Regions from separate parts of the Rhodococcus sp. P4_F3_2 genome, predicted to be linked through region 3. Evidence: predicted binding sites of a transcription regulator. Region 3 holds the regulator's gene; each other region holds the start of a gene.
The links. Region 3 encodes LexA, which represses DNA repair genes until DNA is damaged. Its sites were predicted from a motif close to CGAACANNTGTTCG; they were not measured.

Region 1: the regulator LexA is predicted to act here: its motif matches at 2,396-2,409, upstream of AC1DWA_RS04520 (error-prone DNA polymerase).
Region 2: the regulator LexA is predicted to act here: its motif matches at 2,698-2,711, upstream of AC1DWA_RS08050 (HNH endonuclease signature motif containing protein).

The regions. Positions count from the first base shown of each region.
Region 1 covers NZ_JBFUJN010000003.1:107,695-112,281, reverse strand. The annotation lists gene AC1DWA_RS04530 ((2Fe-2S)-binding protein) at 1-654, shown strand, start outside; gene phoA (alkaline phosphatase) at 692-2,224, opposite strand; gene AC1DWA_RS04520 (error-prone DNA polymerase) at 2,494-4,587, shown strand, end outside.
Region 2 covers NZ_JBFUJN010000005.1:364,775-369,361, reverse strand. The annotation lists gene ggh (glucosylglycerate hydrolase) at 1-827, opposite strand, end outside; gene AC1DWA_RS08060 (haloacid dehalogenase type II) at 938-1,636, shown strand; gene AC1DWA_RS08055 (cation efflux transmembrane domain-containing protein) at 1,709-2,620, shown strand; gene AC1DWA_RS08050 (HNH endonuclease signature motif containing protein) at 2,743-4,119, shown strand; gene AC1DWA_RS08045 (hypothetical protein) at 4,129-4,587, opposite strand, start outside.
Region 3 covers NZ_JBFUJN010000013.1:59,000-65,801, reverse strand. The annotation lists gene AC1DWA_RS16070 (DUF2255 family protein) at 1-199, shown strand, start outside; gene AC1DWA_RS16065 ((R)-mandelonitrile lyase) at 229-642, shown strand; gene lexA (transcriptional repressor LexA) at 656-1,345, opposite strand; gene AC1DWA_RS16055 (hypothetical protein) at 1,423-1,881, shown strand; gene AC1DWA_RS16050 (aldo/keto reductase) at 2,066-2,935, shown strand; gene AC1DWA_RS16045 (phosphotransferase family protein) at 3,058-3,804, shown strand; gene AC1DWA_RS16040 (flavin-containing monooxygenase) at 4,173-5,672, opposite strand; gene AC1DWA_RS16035 (helix-turn-helix transcriptional regulator) at 6,306-6,802, shown strand, end outside.

The DNA of each region.
Region 1 (4,587 bases), on a different contig from region 3:
TTGGCAGCACGTGTCGCCGATACGGCCGAGCGATGGGGGAGTGCGGACAGCCGAGTGAACGGCACATTGTGGTGGTACTCGGCCAGTTCCACGCTGACTGGCATTCCGATCGGAACCGGTATGGTCACCGGGTTCGCGGCCGATCCATCGTTGAACGGTGGGCGGATCTTCTTGCGTGACAACGGCTATCTGGGCGGGTTTGCTGCCGGATCGGTCATTCCGATCTCGCAGAGTGTGGCGGAGTTGGGCCACGCGATGCTCCGCTCACTCAGTCCCGTGATCGAGGTACTCGCCGAGGTGTCCGGCGTTCGGCAGCAGGCGCTGTGGGCGATCGCGACGGACTCCATCGCCAATCGCAGCCTCGACGCCGCCGGTAGCGCGAGGGAGCGCGGAAGTGCATTTGCTGCTGGTCTGATCGATGTTCTCCGCGGTGAGAACCCGGGCATTCCCGTCCCGCGTTTCGTCGATGTCGACCGCAATGAAAGTGTTGTGCGCGTTTCTAATCCGTTGACACCGGTGGCATCAGGGCGACGCAGATTCACGCAGCGGGCATCGTGCTGCCTGATCTACGAGGTGCCCGGTGAAGGCAAGTGCACCAGTTGCCCGAAGCGCGCACCCGAAGATCGGGTGCGCGCCTTGGCTACTCTGGTGTGACTGGACCCAGGCTTTTACCGGGTCGGGTTTGGTCAGGTCAGTGAGCTGCGACCTTGGAACGGTCGAGTCCCAGCGCGTCGGTCATCGTGAAGAACAGATCGGTCTGGTCCGTGAGGCCGCTGACATTGGCCGCGTGCGGGCCGAAAGCTGCTACGCGCAACTGAGTTCCGGTATGCCCTTCGGATTCGACGGCCGGATCTTCGGACGTTCCGTAGCTGATCGTCATCTCCGAGCCGTCCTTCGTGGTCAGCTTGCGGGTCAGACCGGGGTAGACGATTTCCTGGGCGCGCTCGACCGGGATGTTCTGGTCCTTGGCGATGGTGGCGATGTCGTCTGCGCTGACGTTGGTGACGATCTGGCTGGTGTGAGCGTGGTCGGCTGTGACGATGACCAGGGTTTCTCCGTCGGTCTTCGCAAATTCGAGTGCCTTCTGCACAGCTTCGTCGAGGTCGACGGTTTCACCGATCTGACCGCACGCGTTGGCTGCGTGATCTTGCTTGTCGATCGAGGCACCTTCGACTTGGAGGAAGAATCCGTTGTCGTTGACCTTCAGTAGGTCGATTGCCTTCTGCGTCATGTCCGCGAGCTTCGGTACGTCGGAGGTTCGCTTGGGGTTGTCGATGCAGGTCTCGGCGGGCTGCAGGTAACCGTCGCGGGTGGCGACAGAGCCTTCCCAGCGGACGGGCATGTTGCCGTCGGCGAACAGTCCGAGCACGGGTGCGTCCTGATCGGCCTTGCCGACCTCGTTCATCTCGGCGGCATTCTTCACCAGCTGGTAGCCACGAGCGGCAGCTTGCTCGTTGAGGGTCTTGCCCTGCCAGTCACCGGCTTTCGCGGTTTCAGCGAAGGACTTGGCGCCGCCGGCAAAGGTGACGTCGGCGCGGGTGTCGAGGAGCTGTTCGCTGATCGATCCCTTGCCGCCGTTCTCGATGGCGTTCTCCGGGCAGGACTTGGACGTCGCCTCGGGTCCGTAGCACTTGCGGCCGCTCACGTGCGCGACCTGCACTGCGGGGGTGGCGTCCTGCACCTCGGCGGTGGAGACGTTGCCGGTGGCCTTGCCGTTCGCCTTGGCGATCTCGAGGACGGTCGACTGGGCCTGCCCCTTGATGTCGACGGAAATCGCGCCGTTGTAGGTCTTGGTGCCGGTGGACCATGCCGATCCACTGGCAGCGGAGTCGGTGACGTAGTCGGGCTTGCCGTCCTTGGTCAGTGCGTAGTGCGTGTACTGGCCGGTGATCGGCAGGGCGTCGAGGCCGGCGAAGCTGCCAGCAGCACCCTCGGCGTAGTTGCGCGCGGCGGTGATCTCCGAGTCGCCCATGCCGTCCCCGATCAGGAGGATGACGTTCTTCGCGCCGGACGCGTTGACGGCGTCACGCACTGCGGCCGACTGATCACCGTCGATGCGGCGAGCACCACCGTTCGAGGACAGTTCGCCGGTCGCGGCGCGATCGACGGTCGTGCCGTTCGAACCTGTTGCCTCGTCGGCACTGCTGCTGCAGCCGGCGGCGGCCAGAACGGCGACGGCGCCGGCGACGGCCGTCAACCTACGTGTGTTGCGCGAGAACGACATACGAGTAGTACTCCTGGAAACAGTATGGATGGAGATTATGAACGCCGCTAATGATCTGGGGCCAAAGTGAACGGAGTGCAGACATGCGTACATCTGAATGTGACGAGACGGTGAGGGTTGAGATTCGCTCTGTTGACTGCGGGTGAGTGACCTGTCAGACTGAATCTGCATCGAACATCAGTTCGATGCATGTGGTGCGTCTTCCCTTTCGGCATCCTCGAGTAGTCGGTCGTCCCGTGACGGCCGGCTCGATCAGGTGCGAGGTCAGTGTGGGTTGGGGAAATGGGCCGCCGACGTGGTCCGAGATGGAACGGGTGCTGTCCGGACGGCCAGGCCGCGTGGAACACGAGGATTTGTTCCCGGGCGACGGAAGTGACAGTCCCGCCTGGTCACGAAAGCGCGGCGAGTATCACGCAGGCGAACTCACTCGTGGCACCGGCGTGGTTCCTTACGCAGAACTGCACGCTCACTCGGCCTTCAGCTTCCTCGACGGCGCATCACCGCCGGAAGAGCTGGTCGAGGAAGCTGTGCGTCTCGGGCTCGAGGCGATTGCCGTCACCGATCACGACGGGTTCTACGGCGTGGTGAGGTTTGCGGAGGCTGCGCGTGAATGGGGAATGCGGACCGTGTTCGGGGCTGAGTTGTCGCTCGATTCGGTACCCAGAACTGGGACGGCAGATCCCGGTGGAACGCATCTTCTGGTACTTGCCCGTGGGCAGGAAGGATATCGCCGTCTTTCGCGGGAGATAGCCGCCGCACATCTGGCGGGCGGTGAGAAGGGCAAACTGCAGTACAACTACGACGCGCTGACCGAAGCCGCCGGTGGGCACTGGCAGATCCTGACCGGGTGCCGCAAAGGTCATGTGCGGCAAGCCTTGACGTCGGGTGGTCGCGAAGCCGCGGCGGAGGCCTTGCAGGATCTGGTCGAGCGTTTCGGGGCGGAGCGAGTGTCGGTGGAGCTCACTCATCATGGGTTGGCGGAGGACGACGAGCGCAATGCCGTTCTTGCAGAACTGGCGAGAGAACGTGGACTACGTACGGTGGCGACCACCGCCGCACACTTCGCCGCTCCTCCGCGTCGACGCCTCGCCATGGCAATGGCAGCTGTGCGGGCGCGTCAAAGCTTGGATGAGGCAGCTGGATGGTTGGCTCCGACCGGCGGAGCACACCTGCGGTCCGGCGCGGAGATGGCGACGCTGTTCTCGCTCTATCCCGAGGCTGTCAGTGGTGCCGCCGATCTTGGTCGTGAGTGCGCTTTCGATCTCAAGCTCATCGCGCCCAAATTGCCACCGTTCGACGTTCCTGCCGGGCATACCGAGGCGTCGTGGTTGCGTGAGCTGACCATGGTCGGGGCGCTGGAACGCTACGGACCCCCGGAAGGTGCACCGAAGGCATACAAACAGCTCGAACATGAACTTGCCATCATCGAGGGATTGAACTTTCCCGGATACTTCCTGGTCGTGCATGACATCGTGTCGTTCTGCAAGAACAACGACATCCTCTGTCAGGGAAGGGGTTCCGCTGCGAACTCTGCGGTGTGTTACGCGATCGGCATCACCAACGTCGATCCGGTTCGCAACAAATTGCTGTTCGAGCGGTTTCTTGCGCCCGAGCGCGACGGCCCACCGGATATCGACGTGGACATCGAGTCGGATCGCCGGGAAGAGGCGATCCAGCACGTGTACGCGAAATACGGGCGTACGTATGCCGCGCAGGTAGCCAATGTCATCACCTATCGAGGAAAGTCGTCGGTGCGGGACATGGCCCGCGCGCTTGGCTTTTCGCAGGGCCAGCAAGATGCGTGGAGTAAGCAGGTCGGCCGGTGGGGTGGTATCGACAAGAATGCGGATACCGATATTCCGCGTCCGGTACTCGAACTGGCGGCGCAGATCGAAGGCTATCCACGGCACCTCGGTATCCACTCCGGCGGAATGGTCATCTGTGATCGTCCCATCGCCGACGTTTGCCCGGTGGAGTGGGCGCGGATGGCCAATCGCAGTGTCCTGCAGTGGGACAAGGACGATTGTGCTGCCGCTGGGTTGGTCAAGTTCGATCTACTCGGGCTCGGCATGCTCTCGGCTTTGCATTACATGATGGATCTGGTGGCCGAACACAAAGGCATCACAGTCGATTTGGCGCATCTCGATCTGTCGGAAACAGCGGTGTACGAGATGTTGCAGCGGGCAGATTCGGTAGGGGTGTTCCAAGTGGAATCACGTGCGCAGATGGCGACACTGCCGCGTCTGAAGCCTCGAAATTTCTACGACCTGGTGGTCGAAGTCGCGCTCATCCGTCCCGGGCCGATTCAAGGCGGATCAGTCCATCCGTACATCCGCCGGCGCAACAAACTCGAACCTGTGTCC
Region 2 (4,587 bases), on a different contig from region 3:
TTTGGTCGCGAATGCTCCTCACCGATAGTTGCCAAAACGTCACATGCCATCGAGAAAACCGCACTGACAAACACGTCCTCCACGGCAAAACTCATGGCAGTGGCGAGTTGAGAATCCTCGTACCTCACGGCCTTCATCTCTTCGAGAAGCCAAAGGTAGCGGTCGTATTCGTGATCCGTGGGTCGCTGAGACAAGTCGGTCACCACAGCGAGATCAGCGCGCTGATACGCAGGCACTTGTCCCGCAACAACATTCGCGTACGCCAGATCCCATCGCGGAGAATTGTCCATCCCCGATTCCCACCCGTGATAGAGCGCGATGCGGCCGTTGCCGTCGAGATCGCGGGCCTCCGCCAACCAGCGGTGCCACCGAACCAGATCACTCCAGCGCCGGTCGAGGAACTCTTCCGCGACCGCACGCGTCGTACGTCCGTGCCGACGCGAATGATCGAGAATCCGCTGCACCGCAATCGCGTGAACGGGGGGTTGGGTGATTCCCGACGTAGCGGTACCCAAAGGAGCATGCGCTGCCAACGCATTGACATCCCAACGCGTCGGGCCGGGGAAGTAGCCGTCGACACCGTTCGCGAACACGATGTGCGGAATCATTCCGTTCTTCCACTGAGCCGAAAGCAAGGTATCGAGCTCTACTACCGCCCGTTCGACGCTGAGCGGCGCCAAACCTACCGCGACGAACGCGGCGTCCCAGCTCCACATGTGGGGATACAGCTTCGGGGCAGCGCTGGTCATCGTGCCCAGGTCGTTTCCGCGCAGCAGGTAGGCAGCTCGGGCGGCGAGCTGAGTCGGGGTAAATCCGCGGTCGGCCATAGATGTCTATTTTGCGACGCGCGGCGCCTTTGCGCTCATCGAGCACGAATCGGGCGCCGTAACCGCGATAATGTGGCAACACCGTCAGGCGATCTCGAAGTGGAGGGCTTGTGCGCGAGAAGATCAAAGCACTGCTGTTCGACGTCCAGGGCACAGCGACCGATTTTCACAGCACCCTGTGCCGCGAGGCCCGTCGGATCACCGACGCCGACGTCGACTGGCCAAGATTCGTCAATCTCTGGCGCGCTGAGTACTTCGCGAACACCTCCGAGGCCGACGACTCCACAGGCGAATGGGTGACAGTACATTCGGTGTACCGCGAGGCTCTGCGCAAGCTGTTGGCCCGCGAGAGCATCGAACTTTCCGATGCCGAACAGGAAGAACTCACCACCGCCTGGAAATTCCTGGACCCGTGGCCGGACACCGTCGCAGGCCTGACAACCCTGCGCCAGCAGTACACAATCGCTGCCTTGTCCAACGCCGATGTGAATGCCGCAGTCAGCATCTCCCGGCACGGAAATCTGCCATGGCATGCCGTCTTCACCGCCGAAATGGCCGGTGTCTTCAAACCAGATCCGAAGATCTACCACCTGGCTGCTCGATACCTCGGGTTCGACACGGCCGAGATCATGATGGTTGCCAGCCACAAATATGACATCCGGGCGGCCAAAGCTCTCGGGTTCCGCACAGCCTTCATAGCCCGACCACTCGAATTCGGAGCCAGGGGCAATCCCGATGTGTCATTCTCCGACGAGTTCGACATCAACGCCGAGGACTTTCTCGATCTGGCAGCGCAATTGGTCCACTGATGCCGTGCCTGCGCGTCGTTGCTGGTATTCCTACGTGAAGGAATATCGAAACGGACAGGCGGTTTGGATTTCATGGGCACCAAGGAAGACAGCGCTACCCGCGAACGCAAGGCTCTGCGGTACTCGCTCGTGGTCGCAACGGCGTTGGCTGTGCTCGCCGCATTCTGGGGCTGGATCTCTCAGTCCCAGGTGATCCTGCTCGACGGTGTGTGCGCCCTCATCGGAATGGTGTTGACGGCGCTGTCGCTGCGGGTCTCGCGGGTAGCCGACTCGGGCCCCACCGCACGCTTCCCGTTCGGTAAGGAGGCATTGATCCCGGTAGTCATCGCTGTCCAGGGCATGGCACTACTGGCGACACTCGCGTACGCCGCAGTCGAGGCAGTTCGTGTCATTCTCGCGGGCGGGGCCGACGTCACCGCGGGGTCGCTGGTGGCATACGGCGCTGTCAGCGCAGTGGTGTCGATCATCATCTGGCGCTACGTCGGACAAGTCGACCGCACATCTGATCTGCTCGTCGCCGAAGCCAGGCAATGGGGAGCGTCGGCTGCCTTCAGTGCGCTGGTCGCAGTCGGTGCTGTCGTCGCAATGATCCTGGGCCGCACCGATTTCTCCGACGCCGACCGATATGTCGACTCCGTCTTGGTCCTCCTCGGCTGCGCGATGCTGGTCCCGCAACCGTACGCACTCCTGCGAACCGCACTGATCGAACTCCTCGAAGGTGCTCCCGGCGAAAACGTTCAGGCCCGCGTGCGCGAAGCCATCACCGCAGTCCGCGACGAATTCGGCTTGGACGAACCGACTCTCACCATGAGCAAGGTGGGTCGCAAGCTGTATATCGAAGCGACGTTCATGGTCGCGCCACACAGCTGGGACATCGACGGTGAAGACGCAGTACGACGCTCGTTCGCCACCAGCCTCGCCGATCTCCCCTACGAACCGTGGCTGAACATCGAACTGACTACAGATCCGGCGCTGATGCTCTAGAGGCGGAATCTCCTCTCGAACAATAGAATCGCGACGGCAGGCTCAGCCTCACCTTCCCCCCAAAAAAACCCTTGACTCGAAAGTATGTTCGAGTATGATGGAAGGTGGAACGGGGGGTTCTCATGACGATCGACATCACCGACGACGCTGTCACTGCCGTGGTCAACAGCTCCGCTGTGGGTGTGCGCGGACGATTGTGGCGGCTGCACCCCACCGACGTCCGCGAGATCGCCATCACCGCGTCAGCGGAAATCCTTCGCCTGGAAGCCATTCGAGTGGCCGCCGTCGACACCCTGACGTTGAACCCGGACGAACAAGTACTCTGCTACCGCGGCACCGGACAATGGCTCGCGAACCACACCATGCTGCAAATCTCCACCGGCAGAAGAATCGCAGCCCTGGGAAAAGCCCTACGGTCATTCCCCGAGATCGAAGACCAATTCGACTCCGGCGACCTCACTTTCGAGCACGCGGCACTGATCGTGGCGTTCTGCGAATCCCCACCCAAAACAATGCCCGACGCCGCGCTACCGTACTGCCGCGACACACTCCTCGCCGCAGCATCCGGCGTCGAAGCAACCACCGTCAAACTGCGCTACGCCATCAGCGTCCTCGAGCACATGTTCGAATCCGACGACATACCACCAAGCGAAGACACCGATCGCAACGAACTGCGCATCTCCCCGACCCTCAACGGAAGAGTGGCCGTCCGAGGCGATTTCGACGGAGTGACCGGCGAGATGCTTCTCTCCGCCCTCTCCAGCCTCTCGATGCCCACCCCCGCCAAGGACGGCACACCCGACAAACGACCCGCCGCCACACGCAACGCAGACGCCATGGCAGAACTCATCCGGCGCTACCTCGACAACGCTGCCACCGGTATCGACGGCGGCCAACGCCCACACCTGAACGTGCACATCAACGCCAAAGACCTGGCCTACCACCGTGAATGCGCCTCCACCGCAGGCGACTCAACAGGCCGCACCACGACTACCGACCCGTCCGACCGTGACGACCTCGACACCCTGGACCTTGGCATGCCGGATCTCGACAAACAAGATCTCGATGTCGGCCACATGCCCTGGATGGGACCACTGAGCGTCGGCCGCACCCGCATGATCGCCTGCGACTGCATGCTCGGCGCCGTCCTCCTCGACGAAAACGGTGCCCCACTCGACGTCACCCCACTCAAAAGGCTTGTCACCGCGGCACAACGCACCGCCCTGATCGCCCGCGACAAAGGATGCGCCTTCCCCGGCTGCGACTGCGTCCCTGCCTGGACCGACGCCCACCACATCAAACACTGGGCAAAAGGAGGACCAACCGTCATGGACAACCTGGTCCTGCTCTGCCGAACCCACCACACCCTGATGCACCGAAAACCCGGATTCACCGGACAATGGGAAATCCAGGTAGGCGCTGATCACCTGCCCTGGTTCATCCCACCGCCAGGCATCGACCCCGACCAGAAACCCCGTCGCTCCACCACGCGGATCTGAACCCGGAGGTCACCGAGCAAACGCCTCGGTGACCCATTCCGGCGTGCTTCGATAGCCGGAAAGGGCGGCACGGCGACATCCATCCAACTCCACGCTCACAGGAGTACCGCCCGAACCGTCCACCCGTAGGAGGGTTGATGATGCTGTCGCTGTCGCGATCTGATCACAAGGCGGAGCTATAGGAGCATCGGCTATGGCGGCAACCACGTCTCGACTCTCCGCTTCGGTCAGGCGAATAACGTCCGCGGCTGTCTGAGATTCATGCCGGCACACGGATAGTCCTGCAACATCAGCGACAGGCGTAGCCAGCTCATTGTCGAGCGGGTCATAGACTTCGCCTCTCTCGAACTGCTCGCGCGCCTTGTCGACTTCTCTGGCATCTGTCCGGTCGAATTGAAGGGCAGACGAGCGATCGCAACTCGCCATCGTCGGAGAAAGACTCAACGAAGTTCGGACACGTTCGACTTC
Region 3 (6,802 bases):
AAGTGGAAGGGGCCGAATCCGCGCAGGAGGAATTGAGCGGGACGTGGCGTTCGAGTCCGCCGCACCGGATGCGCACTCGGCGATCGACTCCGCCTACCACACCAAGTACGACCGCTACGGCCCGCAGATCGTCGGCTCCGTCACCGGCCGCGCCGCCGCACCCAACACCATTCGACTTGTTCCGCTGACGCAGAACTGAACCGCCCCTTTCGATTCCGAGGAGACCTCATGGAAATCTTGAAGCCCCAGCCCACCAGCAAAGCACCCAGCGACTGGTTCACCGGCGACGTCTGGTGGGACGTCATCTACGCCGGCCAGGAGCCGTCGAGGATGCGCGCCAACATGGTTCGCTTTGCACCTTGTGCGCGAACCGACTGGCATTCCCACGCCCTCGGGCAGACCCTCCACATCGTCTCCGGGACCGCGCTGGTTCAAGCTCGCGGCGGCGAGATCGTCGAAGTTCACCCGGGCGAGACCATCTATACCCCGGCAGGAGAGGAACACTGGCACGGCGCGGCACCCGACCGTTTCATGACCCACCTTGCGCTGTGGGAAGGACCCGGCGAGGGAGGCACCGAAACGACATGGGGCGACAAAGTCACCGATGGGGAATACAACGGTCCCCGCGCCAACCATCGCTGAGACCGGACACCTCTCAGATACGTCGCATCACGGAAACAACCTTGCCCAAGATGGCCGCGCGATCGCCGTCGATGACGCTGTATGCGGGATTACGAGGCTCGAGGTACACGTGACCGTCGCGACGCCGGAGCACCTTCACGGTGGCCTCGCCGTCGATCATCGCGGCGACGATCTCGCCGGAATGGGCCTCGTCCTCGCGCCGCACCACGACGACGTCGCCATCGCAGATTGCTGCGTCGACCATCGACTCACCGCGCACCCGAAGTCCGAACACCGTGCCGGAGCCCACGAGCTCGCGAGGAAGCGCCAGCACCTCGTCGGCGTGCTCCTCCGCGAGGATCGGCGCGCCGGCCGCAATGTCACCGACGACCGGAACCGTCACCGTATTCGACGACGATTGCTCCTTCGCTCCCACGAGGAACGGCCGCACGTCCAACTGCCGAGCCATGGCCGCTCCTCGGCGGAGGAAGCCCTTTTCTTCGAGGCTCTTGAGGTGCTTGGATACCGTCGACGTCGAGCGCAGACCAACCGCGTCTCCGATCTGCCGCGTGCTCGGTGTGCACCCGTTGGCAGCCACGAGATCCCGGATGGTCATCAGAATCTGCTGCTGGCGGAGCGGCAGGGAGGAGGCGTCGAGGCCACCGAACATGTCGAGATCGTCGTAATCGGTCACGACGAGAATCGTAGTGAGGGGTCCCGACATCCAATCCAGGCAGCCGCAGCCTGCCAGAAACGGCACAGGCAGTTTGTTTCCCGAGTGGCGCATGGCACGCTGAGCTCATGGAGCCTCTCGAACCGATGCGCCCGGTCAGTGTTGCAGTCGACACGCGGACCAAGACTCCACTCTGGAAGATGGCGGTTCTCTATCCGGCAGTGACATCGGTGTTCATGTTTGCCGCACTCACCACCCGAACGGGAATTGGTCTTGTCGTCCTGGGACTGGTCATTTTCGCAGTCGGCGCGAGCACTTATGCGATGTCGGAGCGACGGATGCTTCGGGAGAACTCGGGGGTTCGAGTTCCATACTTCGCCGGACCTCCTGTCGCCCCGCGGCACGTCGATCTACTCGCGGCAGCAGGGATGCCCCTGCTTACGAGTGGAGCGGTGTTGACCGTCCGGGCATCCGTTACAGAACGTCCTTGGGTTTTCATATCGGTGTTCGTGATAGCGATGGCCCTGGCAATAACTGTCCCGATGGTTGTGCATAACGTGCGGGCCAAGCGGACAGAATCAGCCTGAGCAAGTCAGGACACTCGGCATTTCGCAGCGTGATATTCAGCTGTTTACGCCCACTTCGGAACAGCGATCGACAGCTGCACCGCGTCAAGCGCTGAACGAGCGATGCAGCGAGATGTCGAAGTCGCCGGAATCGGCCTCTTTGGCGACCTGGTTCTGATCAGCGACCCCGATAATGTACTCGTTCATGACTGTCGCGCCGAAAACATTCGATGATGTGCCCATCCAGGGCCTGGGCCTGATGCGATTGACCGACAACGGGTGGGGTGATGCTGACCGCGACCCCGCCGCACTGGTTCGCGCCGCGATCGACTCCGGGGTGCCCATGCTCGACACAGCCGAGATGTATGGAAACGAAGAGCTGGTTGGTCGGGCAATTGGCGCCAACCGTGAACACATCACGTTGTGCAGCAAATTCGGTGTCTACCGCGGGCCGTCGGGTCATCCTGATGACTGGAATGTTCGGGCGGACTCTGCAACGGTGCGCGCGGCCATCGAGGGCTCACTCAGGCGCCTCGACGTCGATCACCTCGATCTTTACTACCTGCATCACCGCAGCGAGGACACACCAATCGAGGAGACCGTCAACGCTATGGCCGAGCTCCGCCAGGCAGGGAAGATCCGGGCTCTGGGGCTGTCCAATGTCACGCTCGATGACATCCGACGAGCTCATGCCGTACACCCCATCACTGCCGTGCAAGAGCAATGGTCCCTTATACGGCGAGATGTTGAACTGTTTCTCCCAACGCTCGCCGACCTCGGGATCACACTGGTCGCACATTCGCCGATGGGGCACGGCAACCTCAACCACTCCACCGGCAATCTTGTCGCTCGGTCCCTCGCCAGCATCGCTTCTCGTGTCGGAGCGACGGCTGGCCAGGTCGCTCTTGCGTGGGTCCATCAGCGCGGGCGCGGGGTCGCGGCCACCGTCATTCCCCTGCCCGGCACCACGAGCATCGCTCATCTACAAGCCAACATTGCTGCTTCGCGAATTGATCTCAGTGAGACTGACTTGGCGGACCTTGATGATGTCACGCAGCAAACAAGGGAGCAGTAAGGCAGTTTGTTGAGAAAGTTTGAGGTGCGGGAGGTCAGCGGAACATACCGCGCTCCGATCGCGAATGACCGCACGCGAGAAACCCGGCGACGCCAAGGCGCATCCCAGCCATACTGACCGACGTGACAGAAGTCGAGGTTGTCGTCGCCCATAGCGAGCGCGCGACTCTGCGCGTCGGCGAGGTGTTCCTCAAGATCGACGCCGATCAGTCGAATACCGACGTCGAGGTCGAAGCAATGCTCCGAGCCCCAATCCCGACAGCGCAGATTCTGTGGCGCAAGCCGCCCGTGCTCGCGCTCGCCGCTCTGCCGGGAAACGCGCTCGGTCGCCTAGGCAGACCGTCGACCACGCCTTCAGCGGCGTGGGCCGCAGCGGGTGCCGCCGTTCGAATGCTGCACGACGCACCGTTGCCGCCCTGGCCCGGCCGTAGTCTCGACGACATCGCCTCAGAACTGGACCGCGAATGTGCATGGCTGACCAGGAGCGGGGTGGTTGCCACCGGAGTGATTACATCCAACCGTCGGATTGCCGAGATTGCGCTCAGGTCGTGGACACCGGTATTCACACACGGTGATCTCCAAGCCTGCCATGTGTTCGTAACCGATGACGAAGTTGCCGGCGTCATCGACTGGTCCGAAGCCGCGCAGGGCGATCCCTTGTACGACCTCGCAACACTGACCCTCGGCCACCCGGAACATCTCGATGACGTGGTTGAGGGCTACGGCGCTGACGTCGACCTCGAGGTCATCCAGGCGTGGTGGTCGTTGCGCAGCTTGAGAGGCGTGCGCTGGCTGGTCGAGCATGGTTTCGATCCAGCCGCGCCGGGCTGCGAAGTAGACGTGCTGAATCGACAGGCGATGCGCGACTGACAATAACCGAACCATCAGGACGTCCTCCCCCAATCTGCCAAACCTCCGACTCGCGCCAAAATTGCTGCGGCCAAAAGTATTTCGTGTCGATGACGGCACGGTTAGGCAGGTCGCGACGCGTTCGCGCCGCCGTCGATTGCCGTCAGCCGGCAAACGCCTGGATATTGTCAGCGAGCGGTGGTCGTCTCAATCGAGTTTCGGACCGCGGCAAGCACGTCCAGCCGCCCACATGGCAGACCGAAGTCTGGACTCGCTCTTCCTGCAGCAACTTTCGGAACGCCGGTGAGCGCGAACCGTGACCCTCCAACGAAAACGACAAGATCACGGATACATGCGAGGTACAGCCCGTTGATTCGAGTGGAGCCGGCTCAGGCGCTGGCGGCCTTGTCTGCAGTTTCGACAAGGGTCTCGACCTTGCTGAACTGCAGCACACCGTCTTCGATCTCGGCGTCGTGCATCAGCTTGCGGTCGCGGTAGTAATTGTTGACCACTTTCCACGCGCCGCGGGCACCCTGACGCGGCATTTCTCCGTCGCCGCGCTGGATGTAGCCCGAGGTCAGGGCTCCGCCCATGAGAGATTCTTCGGCGAAGTCCTCGGGTTCGGCGTGAACCTCGAAAGTCGTGTAGCTGCGATCGCGCATGATCTTGAGCACGCGACACAGATAGGACGCGGCCAGGTCAGCCTTGAGCGTCCACGACGCGTTGGTGTAGCCGAGAATCATCAGAAAGTTGGGAATGTCGGAGTAGAGCACGCTCTTGTAGGCCACAGTCTCGTTGAGCTTGACCGGCTCGCCGTCGATGCTCATGGTCGCCCCGCCCAGAATCTGTACGTTCAAGCCGGTCGCCGTGACGATGACGTCGGCCTCGATTTCGCGGCCCGACTCGGTCACGATGCCCTTCTCGGTGAACGTGGCGATACGGTCGGTGACGATGTCGGCCTTGCCGCTCTTGAGCACCTTGAACAGGTCCCCGTTGGGAACCACGCACAGGCGCTGATCCCACGGGTTGTAACTGGGAGTGAAGTGACGCAGGTCCACGTTCTTGCCGAGCTGCAGGCGGATCTGGGCGAGGAACAGCTTCTTGGCCAGCTTCGGGTTGGTGCGAGAAAGCTGAAAGCTGGCGCGTTGCAGTGCGATATTGCGGGCTCGACCAATCTTGTAAGCAATCTGGTCGGGAACGCGTGCGAGCTTGAGACCCTTGGCAACAGGGTCCTCGGACGGAAGCGCCTGGATCCACGTGGGCGAGCGCTGCAGCATGGTGACGTGACCGGCGGTGGGGGCCATCGACGGGATCAGCGTGATCGCGGTGGCGCCGGAACCGATGACCACTACCTTCTTTCCGGTGTAATCGAGATCCTCCGGCCAGTGCTGCGGGTGCACGATCTGACCGCGGAAGTCGTCCTCACCGGGGAAGGCGGGGCGGTAGCCCTTGTCGTAGTTGTAGTAACCACAGGCGCCGACGAGGACGTTCGCGGTCCACGTCTCGGTCTCCCCCGTCGACTCGACCAGGACGGTCACGGACCACTGCGCGGCGGTACGGCCGAAGTCCATAGACACGACCTTGCGGCCGAAGTTGATGTGGTCGGTGACGCCGTATTCCTTGGCGGTTTCCTCGACGTAGTCACGGATACTGGCGCCGTCTGCGAGCACTTTGGTGCCGATCCAAGGACGGAAACCGAATCCGAAGGTGAGCATGTCGGAGTCCGAACGGATGCCCGGGTACTTGAACAGGTCCCAGGTGCCACCGATGTTCTCGCGGCGCTCGAGGATCGCGTAAGTGCTTCCGGTCTTCTCACGAATGAGGTGGCAAGCCGCGCCGATTCCGGACAAGCCAGCGCCGATGATCAGTACGTCGACATGCTTTGTCATGGAGGAAACTCGTTTCGTAGGTCGTCGCGAAGCTACATCTGGCGTCGGCAGTGGCCGAGAACGATCGGCCGGTTCAGGCCGGGTTCCCTAAGGTCAGCGCCAATGTACAGGGTATGTGCAACTGACGGTAACAGTCAATATCTCGACCCGACTGGGTACAGAACATTGAGAGTGCGACGCACCGGCTCGCGGAAACTCGATCGAGACGACTGAATGCCGCCAGCCACTGGAGAGTCGTTCACGTCGTCGACGGAACGTCCAATGGCTCGTCTACGCGGGATACTCATCGCCCAAATATTCAGCGCCCTAGCATAATTCGAAGGTCCACGATCAGGTGTCGGACGCGCGAGTCTCCATGGGCGGACGGACAACTGCGCTATCGCTGTCACCCTTCGTGCGCATCAGTGAAGAGGTCACTCCGATAACGAGCCCGCTGACGAAACCACGCTGAAACCAACGGTTTTGGATTTGCAACGAGGAAAACGGGCGGACTGGACCTCCGCCGGTGATGTAGTCGCTATGACACACTCCAGCACAGTCACGGTGTACACCACTCATAGCGATCGAGGGTTCGCCAATGCAATCGCTGCCGGAATAAGCGCCGGGGCTTATTCCGCGCCACAAACCGCAGACATGAGCCTGTTAAGGCACCACACCAGCGATCACGGTAGAGCGCTTGTTCTCCTACCACTCGGGGGCGTCGATTGGCAGGTGAAGGAGCTTTCCGCACTCGAGGGATCGGTCCTGGTCGGCGATCTCAGTAGCGGCCGCTCCATGATTCGGGGGCTTGCTGCGGGCGCCCACTCCGCGCTCAACTCTCAACTCCCGTTCGCATCGCTGCTCGATGAGCTGCAGGCCGCACTCAACCCCAATTCCACTCAACTTGCACACGAGAAGTCCTCGCTCGTACAACGCATCCGGTTGCGCACCGAAGAATCCGCACGAATCGGCAGTCTCACCGATCGCGAGTTCGAGATCGTGGGTCTTCTCTACGGCGGTTCGAATGTCGACTCGATTGCTCGAACCGCCCACATCGCACCGACCACGGTTCGCGCCCACGTCCGAAGCATCCTGCAGAAACTGGGGGTGCACTCCCAACTGGAGGCATGCGCGATGCTCCGCCGCTCTGG